DNA from 2 places in the Pilosibacter rotomagensis genome. Region 1 is predicted to be linked to the other one. Evidence: a T-box and tRNA genes for the amino acid it is inferred to sense, from the RefSeq annotation. Region 1 holds a T-box; the other holds one or more tRNA genes.
The links. The T-box of region 1 lies ahead of thrS (threonine--tRNA ligase). A T-box ahead of a tRNA ligase gene usually reads a tRNA of that ligase, here a tRNA-Thr.
Positions count from the first base shown of each region.

Region 2: it has a tRNA-Thr gene. The T-box ahead of thrS (threonine--tRNA ligase) is inferred to sense a tRNA for this amino acid. The anticodon was not compared.

Region 1 is NZ_CM170323.1:1,930,678-1,938,506, forward strand. It holds gene ACI3EW_RS08525 (cell division protein SepF) at 1-251, opposite strand, end outside; gene ACI3EW_RS08530 (YggS family pyridoxal phosphate-dependent enzyme) at 269-952, opposite strand; gene ACI3EW_RS08535 (biotin/lipoyl attachment domain-containing protein) at 964-2,388, opposite strand; gene thrS (threonine--tRNA ligase) at 2,532-4,472, opposite strand; T-box leader at 4,559-4,757, opposite strand; gene ACI3EW_RS08545 (ABC transporter ATP-binding protein) at 4,762-5,901, opposite strand; gene ACI3EW_RS08550 (FecCD family ABC transporter permease) at 5,972-6,982, opposite strand; gene ACI3EW_RS08555 (ABC transporter substrate-binding protein) at 7,169-7,829, opposite strand, start outside.
Region 2 is NZ_CM170323.1:2,109,386-2,117,214, reverse strand. It holds gene ACI3EW_RS09455 (DUF1015 domain-containing protein) at 1-1,094, opposite strand, end outside; gene ACI3EW_RS09450 (heavy metal translocating P-type ATPase) at 1,348-3,873, shown strand; gene ACI3EW_RS09445 (metal-sensing transcriptional repressor) at 4,038-4,400, shown strand; gene ACI3EW_RS09440 (hypothetical protein) at 4,550-4,801, opposite strand; tRNA gene ACI3EW_RS09435 (tRNA-Pro) at 5,126-5,199, shown strand; tRNA gene ACI3EW_RS09430 (tRNA-Glu) at 5,214-5,285, shown strand; tRNA gene ACI3EW_RS09425 (tRNA-Thr) at 5,322-5,394, shown strand; gene aroA (3-phosphoshikimate 1-carboxyvinyltransferase) at 5,964-7,241, opposite strand; gene ACI3EW_RS09415 (prephenate dehydrogenase) at 7,358-7,829, opposite strand, start outside.

The DNA of each region.
Region 1 (7,829 bases):
GATGTCGGTTTGATCAGAGAAACCTCCATCCCGTTTCCGCGGCGCATCGGAACGACTTTATTGTTGTTTGTGGCGCGAGGTAAGAATCTCGGTTTCTCCTCCTCATAATCATCTAGATCATCGGCTGCCTGTTTCTTAAAAAGGCTCTTTCGTGCCGGTTTTTCATCCTCATAATCGTCATCTAAGAAGTAATCGTCATCTTCATCGTCGTTCAGACGCATCGTATCCATAATCTTGCCTAAAAAGCTCATATCTAGTTCTCTCCAATCTATCTGGAACCAAAGATTCCGGTCCCTACTCTAATCATGGTTGCACCTTCCTCAACAGCCACCTCGAAGTCGCCGGTCATACCCATGGAAAGCGCAGTCATAGTACCATTATCAATGTTTTTACTTTTGATGTCAACATATAATTGATATAATTCTTTAAAATATTTTCGATTTTCTTCCGCGTCTTCGACGTTTGGAGCGATCGTCATCATCCCCTTTACGCAGACATGCGGGAATGCCTGGATCTCTTTCAGGTTCGGGATCACATCCTCTAAGAACATGCCGAATTTGCTCTCCTCCCTCGCTACGTTGACCTCGAGGAGCACGTTTGCGATCATATCACGCTTCGCCGCTTCCTTCTCGATCTTCTCTGCGAGATGGACGCTGTCACAGGAGTGGATCAGGACCGCCTTATCGATGACCTGTCCGACCTTGTTTGTCTGGAGATGTCCGATCATATGGAATCTCGCATCCTCCGGGATCTGCGGACGTTTTTCCGTGATCTCCTGCACCTTGTTTTCACCGAAATCACGCTCCCCGGCCTCATAAGCTTCCATCAGCATGGAAACCGGCTTCGTCTTGCTGACGGAGATCAGGGTAACTTCCTTCGGGTCTCTTCCCGCACGAAGGCAGGCCGCATTCACGCGTTCTCTCACATTTTTTATATTCTCTGCAATTGACATGATAAAACCTCCTACTGATAGATGATCATTCCGTTTCCGGTCACGGCATTCGCGTCAAGGACAATGTGGTCGTAGACGGACAGACCGTAGTCCGTTCCCTTTTTGATCGTGTAATATTCATCATTCGAAGAAAGAATCTCAATTCTCCGGAATACCGTATAACCGCGGTTGATATTGTAGACACCCTGTACAGACTGGGTCATTCCGATCTGATAGCGCTCCCCGGAATCATCCTTCGTGAGGAAGTCCCCGGCTTTCAGCTCGCTGTTTTCCCCGGCGTCCACGTAATAATATTCGTCATCCGCATAGTAGATCGTACACGGAGTGACAACTCCCACCGTCTTTCCGTCCGCATATGTCTCTTTCCGGAAACCGCTCTGAGAGACTATCGAGGTGTCGGAAGAGTCTTTCTTCCCGCTCACATAGTAGTCTTTCGGGATCACATAGAACGTCACATCGGTCACGGAACTTCTCGGGATCTTGAGTCCGCGCACTTCATCCGTCACGATCTCAAAGTCCACATAGCGGTCCGATACAAACTGCTCCATATATTTGGAAAAATCGAGTTTTCCGTATGTTTTTCCGTCTCCCCCAGTCACGGTGGAGAATGCCCCCGAAGTCTCCAGGTCACGCCCTGTAAACTTTACTGTCAGGGATGTCTTCCCATTATAAGTGGTAAGATCTTCATCGGAAAGTGGAAATACGATCGACCAGTCCTCGGAGGTAATGATCTTATAAGCCGGAGCCCCCGTCTCCACGAGCTGCCCGGAACGGATCCCGGATTTTTTATAGCTGCTCTTGTCAAACATCTCAGCAGTCACCTGGTTTGGTGTCAGAGTCTCCATCGAATCAATGGAGTACGAAACAACACCGGCCACATCGGACCGCACCTGGGTAAAATTCCCGCCGAGTTCTGAGATCGCGCTGTCCAGATTTTTCAGTGTATCCACGCTGACATACTCCAGGACTTCTGAATCCAGAGTATTCTTTGTATCATAGACTTCGCGGAAATCCTCGTTGGTGAATGTCTGGCTGAAGCTCGACAGCTGTTTTTTTAAAGAAGCAAGATTCTCCTTTGAGAGCGCGACCGATCCGTCTGTTTTCTCCGCGAGCAGAGCCGAAAGTGTTCCTGTCTCATCGATCGAGTAGACTCTTGTGCCAACGGCTGCTCTCTTTCCCTCACGCATATAGAAGTTGATGTTTCCGGCACGGTCCGTATATTTCGGCTCCTCCGTCCGGAGAATGATCCCGGTGTGCCTCGTATCATTTACGATACTTCCTTCCACAACTTCATAAAACTCCACCTTGTCCCTGCGAAGGTAGGTATAGAGATAAAACGCCATATATAAGAAAATGAGGGCAAAAATGATCATGCCCACATTGATATTCAGGGGCCGGCGATAACGAACGACTTTCCTGTTCTTTTTCTTCGCCAATTGATAAAACCTCCCAACGGTCATATTCCGCTTTATGATACCATCATTCAGAAAAAAGTTCAAGCGGACAGACAAAAAAGCAGAAAAAAGCCGGTCCACGGAAAATTCCGAAGACCGGCCTGCAATTTATCTCTGGATCGAGATTATTTCTCTTCTTCTTTCTTTACTTCAACCGGACGGTTGATGCGTGCTGTGATCTCAGCCTTGATATTTGCGATAAATACATTCAGATCCTCTGCACCCTCATCGCCTTTGAAGCGGCTTCTTACGGATACGGTTCCGTCTGCCTGCTCTTTCTGTCCGACAACTAACATGTACGGGATCTTCTGACCCTGTGCCTCACGGATCTTGTATCCGATCTTCTCGGAACGGAGATCGATCTCGGAGCGGATATCCGCTGCGTCAAGAGCTGCCTTGACGGATTTTGCGTACTCCTCGTATTTCTCGGAGATCGGAAGAACCTTGACCTGAACAGGTGCAAGCCATGTCGGGAATGCGCCTGCAAAGTGCTCGATCAGGATACCGATGAAACGCTCGATGGAACCGAAGCATACACGGTGGATCATGATCGGTCTGTGCTTCTCACCGTCAGCTCCGATGTACTCAAGTTCGAAACGCTGCGGAAGCTGGAAGTCAAGCTGGATCGTACCGCACTGCCATGTTCTGCCGATCGCGTCTACCAGATGGAAGTCGATCTTCGGGCCATAGAATGCGCCGTCGCCTTCGTTGATCACATAGTCGAGTCCAAGGTCATCAAGCGCACCCTGTAAGGAGCTTGTTGCAAGCTCCCAGTCCTCGTCGCTTCCCATGGAGTCTTCCGGTCTTGTGGAGAGCTCTACATGGTACTTGAATCCGAACAGGGAATATACCTGATTGATGAGGCCTGCTACGTTCTTGATCTCGTCGCGGATCTGCTCCGGAGTCATGAAGATATGGGCATCATCCTGTGTGAAGCAGCGTACACGCATAAGACCGTGAAGCTGACCGGATTTCTCATGACGGTGAACGATACCAAGCTCGCCCATACGGAGCGGAAGGTCACGGTAGGAACGCGGCTCGGAAGCATAAACAAGAACGCCGCCCGGGCAGTTCATCGGTTTGATCGCGTAATCTTCGCCGTCGATCACAGTTGTATACATGTTGTTCTTATAGTGATCCCAGTGACCGGATGTCTCCCAGAGGCTTCTGTTTAAGATGATCGGTGTGGAGATCTCTACATAACCTGCTTTTTTATGGATCTCGCGCCAGTAATCAAGCAGTGTATTCTTTAAGATCATTCCCTTCGGAAGGAAGAACGGGAATCCAGGACCTGCATCGCTCATCATGAAGAGACCGAGCTCTTTGCCGAGCTTTCTGTGGTCACGCTTCTTCGCCTCTTCCATCATGGTAACGTAAGCTTCCAGGTCTTCTTTCTTTGCGAAAGCTGTCGCATAGATACGTGTGAGCATCTTGTTCTTTTCGCTTCCGCGCCAGTAAGCACCGGCGATGTTCATGAGCTTGAATGCCTTGCCGACTTCCTTTGTGTTCATGAGGTGCGGGCCTGCACAGAGGTCTGTGAACTCGCCCTGTTTGTAGAAGCTGATGATCGCATCTTCCGGAAGATCCTCGATGAGCTCTACTTTGTACGGCTCATTCTTTTCTTTCATGAATTCGATCGCCTGCGCTCTCGGAAGCTCGAAGCGCTCTAACGGAAGAGCTTCTTTGATGATCTTCTTCATCTCAGCTTCGATCTTTGCGAGGTCATCGGATGTTACCGGCTCATCGCGGTCGATATCGTAGTAGAAGCCGTCAGCGATGGACGGACCGATCGCAAGCTTTGTCTCCGGCCAGAGTCTCTTGATCGCCTGAGCCATCACATGGCTTGCTGTGTGGCGGAGTGCTGCAAGACCTTCCGGATCCTTTGCTGTGAAGATATTTAATGTGCAGTCCTTGTCAACGATCGTGCGCAGATCCTTTACTTCTCCGTCGATCTCTGCGACACAGGCCATTCTTGCAAGGCCTTCGCTGATATCTTTTGCGATGTCGATGACAGCCATCGGCTGTGCGTACTCTTTAAAAGAGCCATCTTTTAATGTTACTTTCATGGTCATTCTCCTCTTTCTTGTGGAAAAATTTTATGCTGTTTTCCGTTTCGCGAAAAAAAAGTCCCTTGACTGTACACGAAATACAGTCAAGGGACGAGATTACCCGTGGTTCCACCCTGCTTGTATAGAAAATCTATACCACTTCATTTGATGATAACGGAATCACCGTTCCCGATTAAGGGACACTCCAGGGCGGTCTTCGGTTCGTTCCGTGCAGGATATTCTCACCAAACATATCCCTCTCTGAGCATTTTCCGAACGTACTCTTCCTGTCAACGTGTTATTTTTTTCACTTGTAAATCAGTATATCACCGGAATCAGATTTGTCAAGATTTATTTGCTGTAATTTTCCGAGTTCCTTCGCAGACCGCCAAAGCTCGCGGTTCCTGCTGTTCATGGTCCCGAAGACTGTGAGCGGGCAGAGAACGGCTTCGCAGGAATCCAGAAGTTTTTCTGCCTGAAGATACGCCTGCTCTCCCACCGGCTCAAACGGGATCTCGGAGACCACCTCTGCCGCCAGCGCCATCGCCGTCTGGTACTCCACATCATTTTCATGGATGACCCCGGCTGCAAACGCGATCCCGGCTCTGTTTAAGGCGTGGTATACAGGGATCCCGCTCCCCATCCCGCCGATGACAAACACCTTCGGAGTTCCGTCTGTCCGCGGAAGCTCCGGAAATCCAAGCGAAGTCAGATAGCTCCCGTGCCGGATCCCGTAGAGGTTCGCGATATACTCCTTTTCAAACACTTCCTCCGGGGTTCCTGCTCTTCCGATCGTCCCGTGTTCCGCACAGAGCACGTAATCGGAGATCCGCTCCGCAAGGTCCAGCTCGTGGAGCGACATGAGGATTGCCATATTTCTTTCGTGAACCAGCCGTTTCAAAATATCAAGGAGCTCGAGTTTATGCCGGATATCAAGAAAGGAGGTCGGCTCATCGAGGACCAGGAGTTCCGGTTCCTGGCAGATGGCGCGAGCCAGAAGAACGCGCTGCTTCTGTCCATCACTCGTGTTCCGGAACAGGATGTCCGCAAGGTCTTCGCACTGCACCATGGAAAGGGCGTCCCGGACTTTTTTCTTATCTTCCCCGGACAGGATCCCGAACCGGCCGGTATACGGATACCGCCCGGCAGCGGCCACATCAAAACACGTCATAAGCTCCGGATCCGGCCGCCCGGTCATGACCACGGCAGTCTTTTTCGCAAACTCATGGTCGGAATATTCCCCGATCCCCCTGCCGTCCAGATAAACACTCCCGCCCAGAGGAGAAAGCTCACGGATGATGCTCTTTAAGATCGTGGACTTTCCGGCCCCGTTCGGTCCGATCAGCGTGACGATGGAGCCGCGGCGGATGTTCATGGAAATATCGGAAATGATCGGTTTTCCGCGGTATCCGACGGTCAGGCAGTCGGCTGTCAGGTAGGTCTTCATACGTTCTCCTTTCATGCTGCTCACAGGCTGATAAGCTGTGGTCTACAAGCTGCTCCATACTTTCCCGGTATCAGCGCTTTGCCCTCTTTATCATCATCACGATCACCACCGGCGCTCCGAACACTGCGGTCACGGAACTGATGGAGATCTCCGTAGGCGCGAATAATGTCCTCGCCAGCAGATCGCTGAACAGGCAGAAAACAGCCCCGCCGAGGAAACATCCCGGGATCACAATGATCGGCTTCGCGGTCTTAAAAAGCTGCCGGATCACATGGGGCACCGCGATCCCGACGAATGAGACCGGACCGGCAAACGCAGTCACTGTGGCTGAGAGGATGCTGGACAAAAGGATCAGTTCGATCCGGAACCGTCTGATATTGACTCCCATGTTTCTCGCGTAGACTTCTCCCAGCTGGTAAGCTCCCATGGCTTTTGAGAGCAGCATGGAACCAAGAAACGCCGCTGTGACTACAAGGGAGCTGATCTTCACCCCATCCATCGAGATCCCGGAAAAGCTTCCCATGGACCAGTTGTGGAGATTTACGATATTCGAATCATCCGCGAACGTCACGATAAAATCCGTGGCCGCAGAACAGATATAGCCGATCATAATGCCGCTGACCACCAACATGGACATCTGAGGGATCTTTTTTGAGACCGTCAGGACAAAGCCCATGGACACCATGGCGCCGAGAAATGCCGCAAGGATCATGGTCCAGGAATTCATGATCAGTCCCTGTCCGAGGAACACGACCATAAAGACCGATACGACAAGCTTTGCTCCGGACGAGATCCCGAGGACGAAAGGTCCTGCGATCGGATTTGAGAAAAATGTCTGTAAGAGAAAACCGGATACGGAGAGTGCTCCGCCGAGGGTCAGGGCAGCGAGCATTCTCGGAAGCCGGATATCAAAGAGGATATGCCGGACCATATCGGTCCCCTCTTTCGCCGTCAGGGCCGCGAGGAGATCTGCTGCCGATACCCGCACGCTGCCGACCGCCAGGCTCAAAAAGCCGAGTCCTCCGAGCAGCACGATCAGGAGCAGATAGGCGCGGATGATCCGCTTTGTCTGAACTTCCATAGCTTCCATGTCTCCTTTCATCGACCGCGGTTTTTAAGCTGTTTTGTAACTATTCAATAGGTCAGCGCACTTGCTGCGCTGACCGTAATAAAACACAGGCTTGAAGGCAAAAATCCCATCAGCGAAGCCGATTTGGAATGGATTTTTGCTCGTAACTGTGAGGGTACTGAACAGTTACGTTGTTTTTTATTTCAGCTGGTGCAGATACGTGAACGCATACTCCCGGTTTCCGGAGAACACTGCATTCATGTCCCGGATCATGTCCCCGAGCCCCATGGTCTCCTGGAACATGTTTTTCCCGGTACACCAGACATTGCCCTCTTTCACCGCCTTGAAATCCGCAAAGAGCTGATTTTTTGCACACAGTTCGTCGATCGTGGTAAGTTCCCCGTCGATCGTGCTGTTGTAGATCAGGACATCCGCGTCTTTTGCGGCGGCATAGAAAGACTCAAAATCCATGTTCATCGTGGAAAGCGCATTCTCACCGGTCCCGGCATTTTCCGGCACATACGTTCCTCCGGCGATATCGATCATCTTCGCGATATAATCCCCGTTCTTCCGGACATTGACGCTTCCGGAATTTGTCACATAGAAAAATGCAGCTGTCTTTCCGGACGGTTTCATGGCGAGGACATCCGACAGAGCATTCATATTTTCCTGAAAGATCTGATCGGCCTCCTCCTCTTTTCCCGTCAGAAGACCATAGAGGCGGATCCACTCCATTCTCCCGAGCGGATGACTCTCATAGCTGGACCGCTCCACGAGGACCGGGATCCCGAGGCGTTCCAGCTGTTCCTTGACCTCCGGGGTATGGTAGATCATCGTGGATTCCACTGCAAGCTCACAG
Region 2 (7,829 bases), 180 kb from region 1:
TCACCAACGCGGCGTTCCAGCTCCTTTAATCCGCGGATTCCGCCGATAAAGTCGATCCGTTTATCGGTTCTCGGATCACCGATCCCAAGAACCGGTGCAAGAAGATGATCCTGAAGGATCGAGACATCCAGTCCCTTTACCGGATCAGCGCTTCTGTACTGCGGAAGGATCTTTAACACGTACCATGTCCCGTCAAGATACATGCCGAAGGTTCCTTTTTGAACCGGAGCATAAGGTTCTTTCCCGATTTCTTCCAGTTCGAATTTTTCTTTTAATTTCTCAAAAAACTGTTCCGTGCTCATCCCGTTCAGATCCCTGACCACCCGGTTATACGGGAGGATCATAAGTTCCTCATCCGGGAATAATACAGAGAGAAAATAGTTGAACGGTTCTTCACCCGTATAACCGGGATGCTTTGTACGGCGCTTCAGACCGACTTTTACGGCGGAGGCGGCTCTGTGATGCCCGTCTGCGATGTAGGTGGACGGAATCGCAGCAAATGCAGCTTCAATGGCGTCTGTCCGGTCTGCTCCGTCGATCCGCCATACCCGGTGGCGGATCCCGTCGTCGGACACAAAATCATAGAGAGCCGGTTTCGTTTTTTCTTCTGCAACGATCTCCTTTAAGGCTATATTTTGCCGGTAGGCCAGAAAAATAGGACCTGTCTGCGCATTGACGGTATCCACATGGCGGATGCGGTCCAGTTCTTTTTCCTCCCTGGTGTTTTCATGCTTTTTGATCACACCGTTCACATAATCATCAATGGAACAGCAGGCGACGATCCCTGTCTGGCTGCGTCCGTCCATCGTCAGCTCGTAAAGATAGTAGTGATCCCCTGCGTCTGTCACGTAGATCCCGTCCGCGATCTGCGAATCGAGCAGCTCTCTTGCCTTTTCGTATATACAGTCCGCATAGATATCGACATCATCGGAAAACTGGGTCTCCGCCCGGTCGATATTTAAAAAAGAAAGAGGATTTCCTTTTACCGCCGCACATGCCTCTTTCCGGTTATACACATCATAGGGGAGAGCAGCTACTTCCGCTGCATGTTCCTTTGCTGGTCTGATGCATATAAATGGTTTTACAACTGCCATTTTAGTTCCTCCTGTTTGTTCTGATTCTGGTGTTCTTTAAGAGAAGAGTATTCCTGCATAATATTTTACGATCATTATAGAATAAAAGAATGGAATGTGCAAGAAGAGTACCGATGATACAGGACTTTGGCGGATTGCATGTATACGGATCAGTGACAAAAAATCTCAATAACAGCCCTTGACATTTCCGTATTCTATGTTACTATTTACATATACCAGGTATGGGTATACAGCAACAGAAAGGAACGACGATATGGAACAGTATACAGTTACAGGAATGAGCTGCGCTGCCTGCCAGACCCGCGTGGAAAAGGCGGTTTCCAAAGTGCCTGGCGTCACCTCGTGTTCTGTGAGTCTACTCACGAACTCGATGGGAGTCGAAGGGACAGCTTCTTCCTCGGAAATTATTGCGGCGGTCCAGGCTGCCGGATACGGGGCGTCCGTAAAAGGTGCAGAAAAATCAGATGGAGACGGAGACAGCGCGCTCTACGATGAATCGGCCCTGGAAGACCATGAGACTCCGGTCCTGAAAAAAAGACTTGTCTCCTCCATCGGTTTTCTCCTGGTCCTCATGTATTTCTCCATGGGGCATATGATGTGGAACTGGCCGCTTCCGAAATTTTTCGATGGAAACCATGTGGCGATGGGGCTTACACAGCTTCTTCTCACCGTGATCGTCATGGTGATCAACCAGAAATTCTTCATCAGCGGCTTTAAGAGTCTGCTTCACGGCGCCCCGAATATGGACACTCTGGTCGCCCTTGGATCGAGTGCGTCCTTCGCGTGGAGCACATACGCGCTGTTCATGATGACGGATGTCCAGGTAAAGGGAAACATGGACGCGGTCATGGAATATATGCACGAGTTCTATTTTGAATCTGCTGCGATGATCCTGACGCTGATCACGGTCGGAAAAATGCTGGAAGCGAGATCAAAGGGCCGCACCACCGATGCCTTAAAGGGCTTAATGAAGCTGGCACCGAAGACTGCGGTGATCGAAAAGGACGGCGTGGAGACCACAGTCCCGATCGCACAGGTCAAGAAAGGTGATGTCTTTGTTGTCCGCCCGGGTGAAAATATACCCGTGGATGGTATCGTGCTGGAAGGAAACAGCGCGGTGAACGAGTCCGCCCTCACGGGTGAGAGCATTCCGGTCGATAAGGCAGCAGGCGATCTTGTTTCGGCAGCAACCTTAAACCAGTCCGGATTTATCCGCTGCGAGGCGTCCAGAGTCGGAGAGGACACGACGCTCTCCCAGATTATCAAAATGGTCAGCGATGCGGCAGCCACAAAAGCTCCGATCGCGAAGATCGCAGATAAAGTCTCCGGCGTGTTCGTGCCGGCAGTCATCACGATCGCAGTGATCACGACGATCGGCTGGCTCCTTGCGGGTGAGACGATGGCATTCGCTCTGGCGAGAGGAATTTCCGTTCTTGTGATCAGCTGCCCGTGTGCGTTAGGCCTTGCGACTCCGGTTGCCATCATGGTCGGCAACGGAATGGGAGCGAAGAACGGAATTCTCTTTAAGACAGCGGTTTCCCTTGAGGAGACGGGCAAAGTGGAGATCGTTGCCCTGGATAAGACGGGAACGATCACAAGCGGCGAACCCCGCGTGACAGACATTGTCCCGGCGGAGGGGATCACAGAGACAGAACTTTTATCGATGGCGTATGCGCTCGAGAAGAAGAGTGAACATCCGCTCGCAAAGGCAGTTCTCTTAAAAGGCGAGGAGATGGGACTTTCCGCAGCCGACGTGGCAGACTTTGCGGCTCTTCCGGGAAACGGACTTTCTGCGAAATTAAACGGAAATACGATCTACGGTGGAAACATGAACTTTATCGGAAGTCATGTGAATGTGCCGGAAGAGATGAAACAGAAATCGGAAACTCTCGCGGAGAGTGGAAAGACTCCGCTGTTCTTTGCAGAGAATGAGAGACTTATCGGCATCATCGCCGTTGCGGATATGATCAAGGAAGACAGCCCGCAGGCGATCAGGGAGCTTCAGAACATGGGAATCCATGTGGTCATGCTGACCGGAGACAATGATCGCACCGCGAAGGCGGTCGGAAAAGAGGCCGGCGTCGACGAGGTCATCGCCGAAGTCCTTCCGGACGGCAAAGAGAGCGTGATCCGGAAGCTGAAAGAAAAAGGCAAGGTTGCCATGGTCGGTGACGGGATCAACGATGCCCCGGCGCTCACGAGAGCCGATATGGGAATTGCGATCGGAGCGGGAACGGATGTCGCAATCGATGCGGCGGATGTGGTCCTCATGAAGAGCCGCCTGTCAGATGTTCCGGCAGCGATCCGCCTGAGCCGCGCGACACTCACAAATATCCACGAGAATCTGTTCTGGGCATTTTTCTACAATGTGATCGGAATTCCGCTCGCGATGGGACTCTGGATCCCGGTATTCGGGTGGAAGTTAAATCCGATGTTCGGCGCTGCGGCGATGAGCTTATCGAGCTTTTGCGTCGTATCAAACGCCCTGCGTTTAAATTTCTTTGATATCCGGCGTTCCGACAGGGACAAAAAGATAAAAACAAAATCTCATAAGAAAGAGAAGGAGAGTAAAACTATGGAAAAGACACTGAAAGTAGAAGGTATGATGTGCGGTCACTGTGAGGCAACTGTAAAGAAGGCGCTCGAGGCGATCGACGGCGTATCTGCTGCAGAGGCAGATCACGTAAAAGGAACTGCGACTGTGACACTTACAAAGGATGTTCCGACAGAAGTGTTAAAGAAAGCGATCGAGGATAAGGATTATAAGGTGATCGGCTGATCAGTTTTTCAGACGGATCATGGCATTTTCTCAGATGTCGAAGATGTGCTGTCCCGGGATGCAATACTTCCGGGGCGGCTTTTCCTGCTATCATGGACATATAAAAATTTGGGAGGTCGCACATGGAAAAACGATCATGTTGTTGTTCCGGGGGAGACGGGGCAATGAACATAAATATGGAAACAGGCGCAGAAGCGGCAGAAAACGCGGCAGCTGCGGATGCAGGGACCGATGATGCAGTCTGTCACTGCCGCCACAAACACAGGACAGAAAAAGAAGAGAAGGACCTTTTAAACCGTTTGAGCCGGATCGAAGGACAGGTCCGCGGCATCAAAGCCATGGTCCAGGACGAGCGCTACTGCCCGGATATCCTGGTCCAGGTATCGGCGGTGCAGTCTGCACTGAATGGCTTCTGTAAGGTCCTGCTGTCAAATCATATCAAAACCTGTGTGGTGGAAGATATCCGGAATGGGAATGAGGAGACTGCGGTGGCAGAGCTCTGTGAGACGATCAAGAAGATGATGTAAAAAATATATTTGTGGTGAAGTGCCGCCTGAGTTGCTGTCAGTCATGCAATCGGAAAACGGGCAGTCTGTGGTGAGCATGCCCGCATAGTATCTATTATAAAAACCTGGCATCATATATGCGATGCCAGGCTTTTGCGATTTATGAACATTTATCCGATCGTGCGGTAAGTAAAAAACGCGAATCCCAGAATACAGAGGGATGCGATGATCTCACTGATAATGCGGACGACTGTGTGCGGGGTGTCATTGCTGATGATCCTGCGGGTGATGCGGATACAGACCGTAACGGCAACGAGAATGATCAGTGTGAAATATGCGGTCCGAAGCGGGATCACATTGAATGCGCCGAGACCGGCAGTGACCAGCATTGCGATAGAAAGAATGATTCTGATTGCCTTCATAAGAACGCCCCCTCTGATGAATATATTTGTGTACAGATATTATACCACAATTTTGATAAAATGGAAAACTTTTCTGTTAATTTCTTTGCGGAAATTCAGGATAATGAAAAGGTGATCCGCAAGAAGAGTGAAAATAGTATACAAAACCTTTGATAGCAGCTTGTGGGAGAGTGAGCGGAGTCCAGAGACTCCCTGGCAGGAGGCTGTTTTACAGTGAAGAAACGCCAAAAGTGTAGCTAATGTAGAAAAAATGCAAAAAATAGAAAAAAATCAAAAAAAGCTGTTGACATTTCCGTAAATCTGTATTATACTTACGTACGTAATCGAGGCGTGGCTCAGTTTGGTAGAGCGCTGCGTTCGGGACGCAGAGGTCGCAAGTTCGAATCTTGTCGCCTCGACTTATACAAACCAAGGCCTGTTGGTCAAGCGGTCAAGACGACGCCCTCTCACGGCGTAAACCCGGGTTCGATTCCCGGACAGGTCACTTGCTGTTGCGTAAGCAGCAGCATTTTTTAAAGGTGCTTCCGTGGCTCAGTTGGTAGAGCAACGCATTCGTAATGCGTAGGTCGCCGGTTCGAGTCCGGCCGGGAGCTGATTACAAAACCCCTTGAGAAATCAAGGGGTTTTCGTGTTTTTACAGGTTTGAAAAGTAGGTCCGAAAGAGGGCAAAAAAGGTGATTTGTCTACTATTTGTCTACTGTTGAATTTTTACCTGTGATTGACAACTACAGGATCATTCAGAAGCGTGTCTGACATGATGTTTGCCACCTCTTCCGTGCTTTGACGTATGCTTTTTGTACCGGATTGCAATGGGATGATCAAGGATCCATAAAAAATGTCGGCCCTGCTTGGATTTGTATTCTTGCTTGGTCTTGCTGTGATGATACTTTTTTACTGTTTAATGTTATACATTGGCAAAGATCAAACATAATATTATAATACAAATAAGATAACTTGTGAAGGATTAACACTGGGTCCCAAAATGGGGTAGGCGCTTAGTACTGAGCATTCCTATGTGCCTGGGGTTATCTTTTTTCTTTGCCTTTTTTAGACTTTCCACAAAATACGCACGAAGTCTCACGTGTGTTCGATCCATATAAAAAGGACATGGACCATCAGTTATTGGATGGTTCCATGTCCCTTTTTATACGAATCTTTGCTCTTATTCTGTCAGTCTCTCCAGTTCCTTGTAAAACGCCGGATAGGAGATATTCACGCAGTCTGCGTCATGGATTTCCGTCTCCCCCTCAGCGGCCAGCGCGGCAACTGCGAAGGTCATTGCGATCCGGTGATCTTTATGGCTGTCAATGACAGCGCCGTGGAGCGGTTTTCCACCGTGGATGATCATGCCGTCTTCCGTCTCTTCGACATCAGCGCCCATCGCACGCAGGTTTTCGACCATGATGGCGATCCGGTTGGATTCCTTTACTTTCAATTCGGCGGCGTCGCGGATCACGGTGGTACCTTCTGCAAAACATGCCATCATGGCGATCGTCGGAAGTTCGTCGATGAGCGTCGGGATGATATCCCCTTCGATGGTGCAGGCTTTTAAGCTGCTGGTACGGACGAGGAGATCGGCCGTTGGCTCCGCGTTCCCGTGGTTCTCATTTAAGAGCGTCAGATCAGCGCCCATCGCCTCACAGACTTTGATGAGTCCGGCTCTTGTCGGATTGATCCCGACATTTTTTATCAGGACTTCGGAATTTGGCAGGATGAGGCCGGCTGCGACAAAATAGACGGATGAGGAGATGTCACCCGGGACATCGATCCGGTTGCCGAAAAGCTCCGTTGCCGGCCAGATCGTCACGGAAGTTTCTTTGGACTCCAGTTCAGCGCCGAAAAATTTCAGCATGAGTTCCGTGTGGTTTCTCGATACCTGCGGCTCAGTGACGGTCGTGAGACCGTCTGCATAGAGACCTGCGAGAAGAATGGCGGATTTCACCTGGGCGGAGGCAACTTTTGATGTGTAGTGGATGCCTGCGAGCGGCATTCCACAGATTTTAAGCGGCGCACAGTCATTGCCGCGGATGCTCTTGATGTCAGCGCCCATCATGGACAGCGGTTCGATGATCCGCTTCATAGGGCGCTTCTGGATCGATTCGTCACCGGTCAGTGTTACATCAAAATTTTGAGGAGCGAGAATGCCGGAGATGAGTCTCGTTGTCGTTCCGGAATTTCCACAGTCAAGCGTCCCGGACGGGGCGGTCAGCCCGTGCATGCCCTTTCCGTGGACGATTACGGTACCGTTTTTATTTTCAATCTCGATCCCCATGCGGCGGAAACAGCCGATGGTCGAAAGGCAGTCAGCGCCCTCTAAGAAATTGTGGATCTCCGTAGTCCCCTTCGCAATGGAGCCGAACATGACGCTGCGGTGGGAGATGGATTTATCACCCGGGACAGTGATCTCGCCCCGGATATGAGCTGCTTTATGGAGTTTCATGGTAAATACCTCGATGTTTTTATTTGCGTGAACAACGAGCCAAAGTCCGCGCTTGCGCGAGGCCTTGGCGACTGTCGCGATAACAAGGGGAAACTTGCGAAGCGTGTTTTCACTTGTTATTTTGTCAGAACGTAGTTGTGACTCTTCAGGAGACTTGCTGCCTCATTTTTCTGTTCTTCTTTATAAAAGGAAATGCGGAGAGCGCCTTCCCCTTCCTCACGGCTGTGATTGATGCCCATGTTTTTGACACTGATGCCCTTTGCGGCAAGGATCGCGGAGAGGACGGAGATGGATCCCGGTTCATCGAGAACATCGACACTGAAGGAATAATCGCGCTCGATCGGACCGCGGCCGCGGTTCGGGAAGGAAGAACGGTATTTTCCTGATTCCTCGAACATCCGGTAGATTGCACTTCCGTCATGGTGCTCGAGCGTATCACAGATGGACTCCAGGGACGCGATGTAGCGCTTCAGGAGGGTCAGGATATTTTCAGTATTTGTCATGCAGATCTGCTCCCACATGACAGGGGAGGAGGAGGCGATCCTCGTGATATCTTTAAAACCGCCGGCCGCCAGCCGCTTCATGATC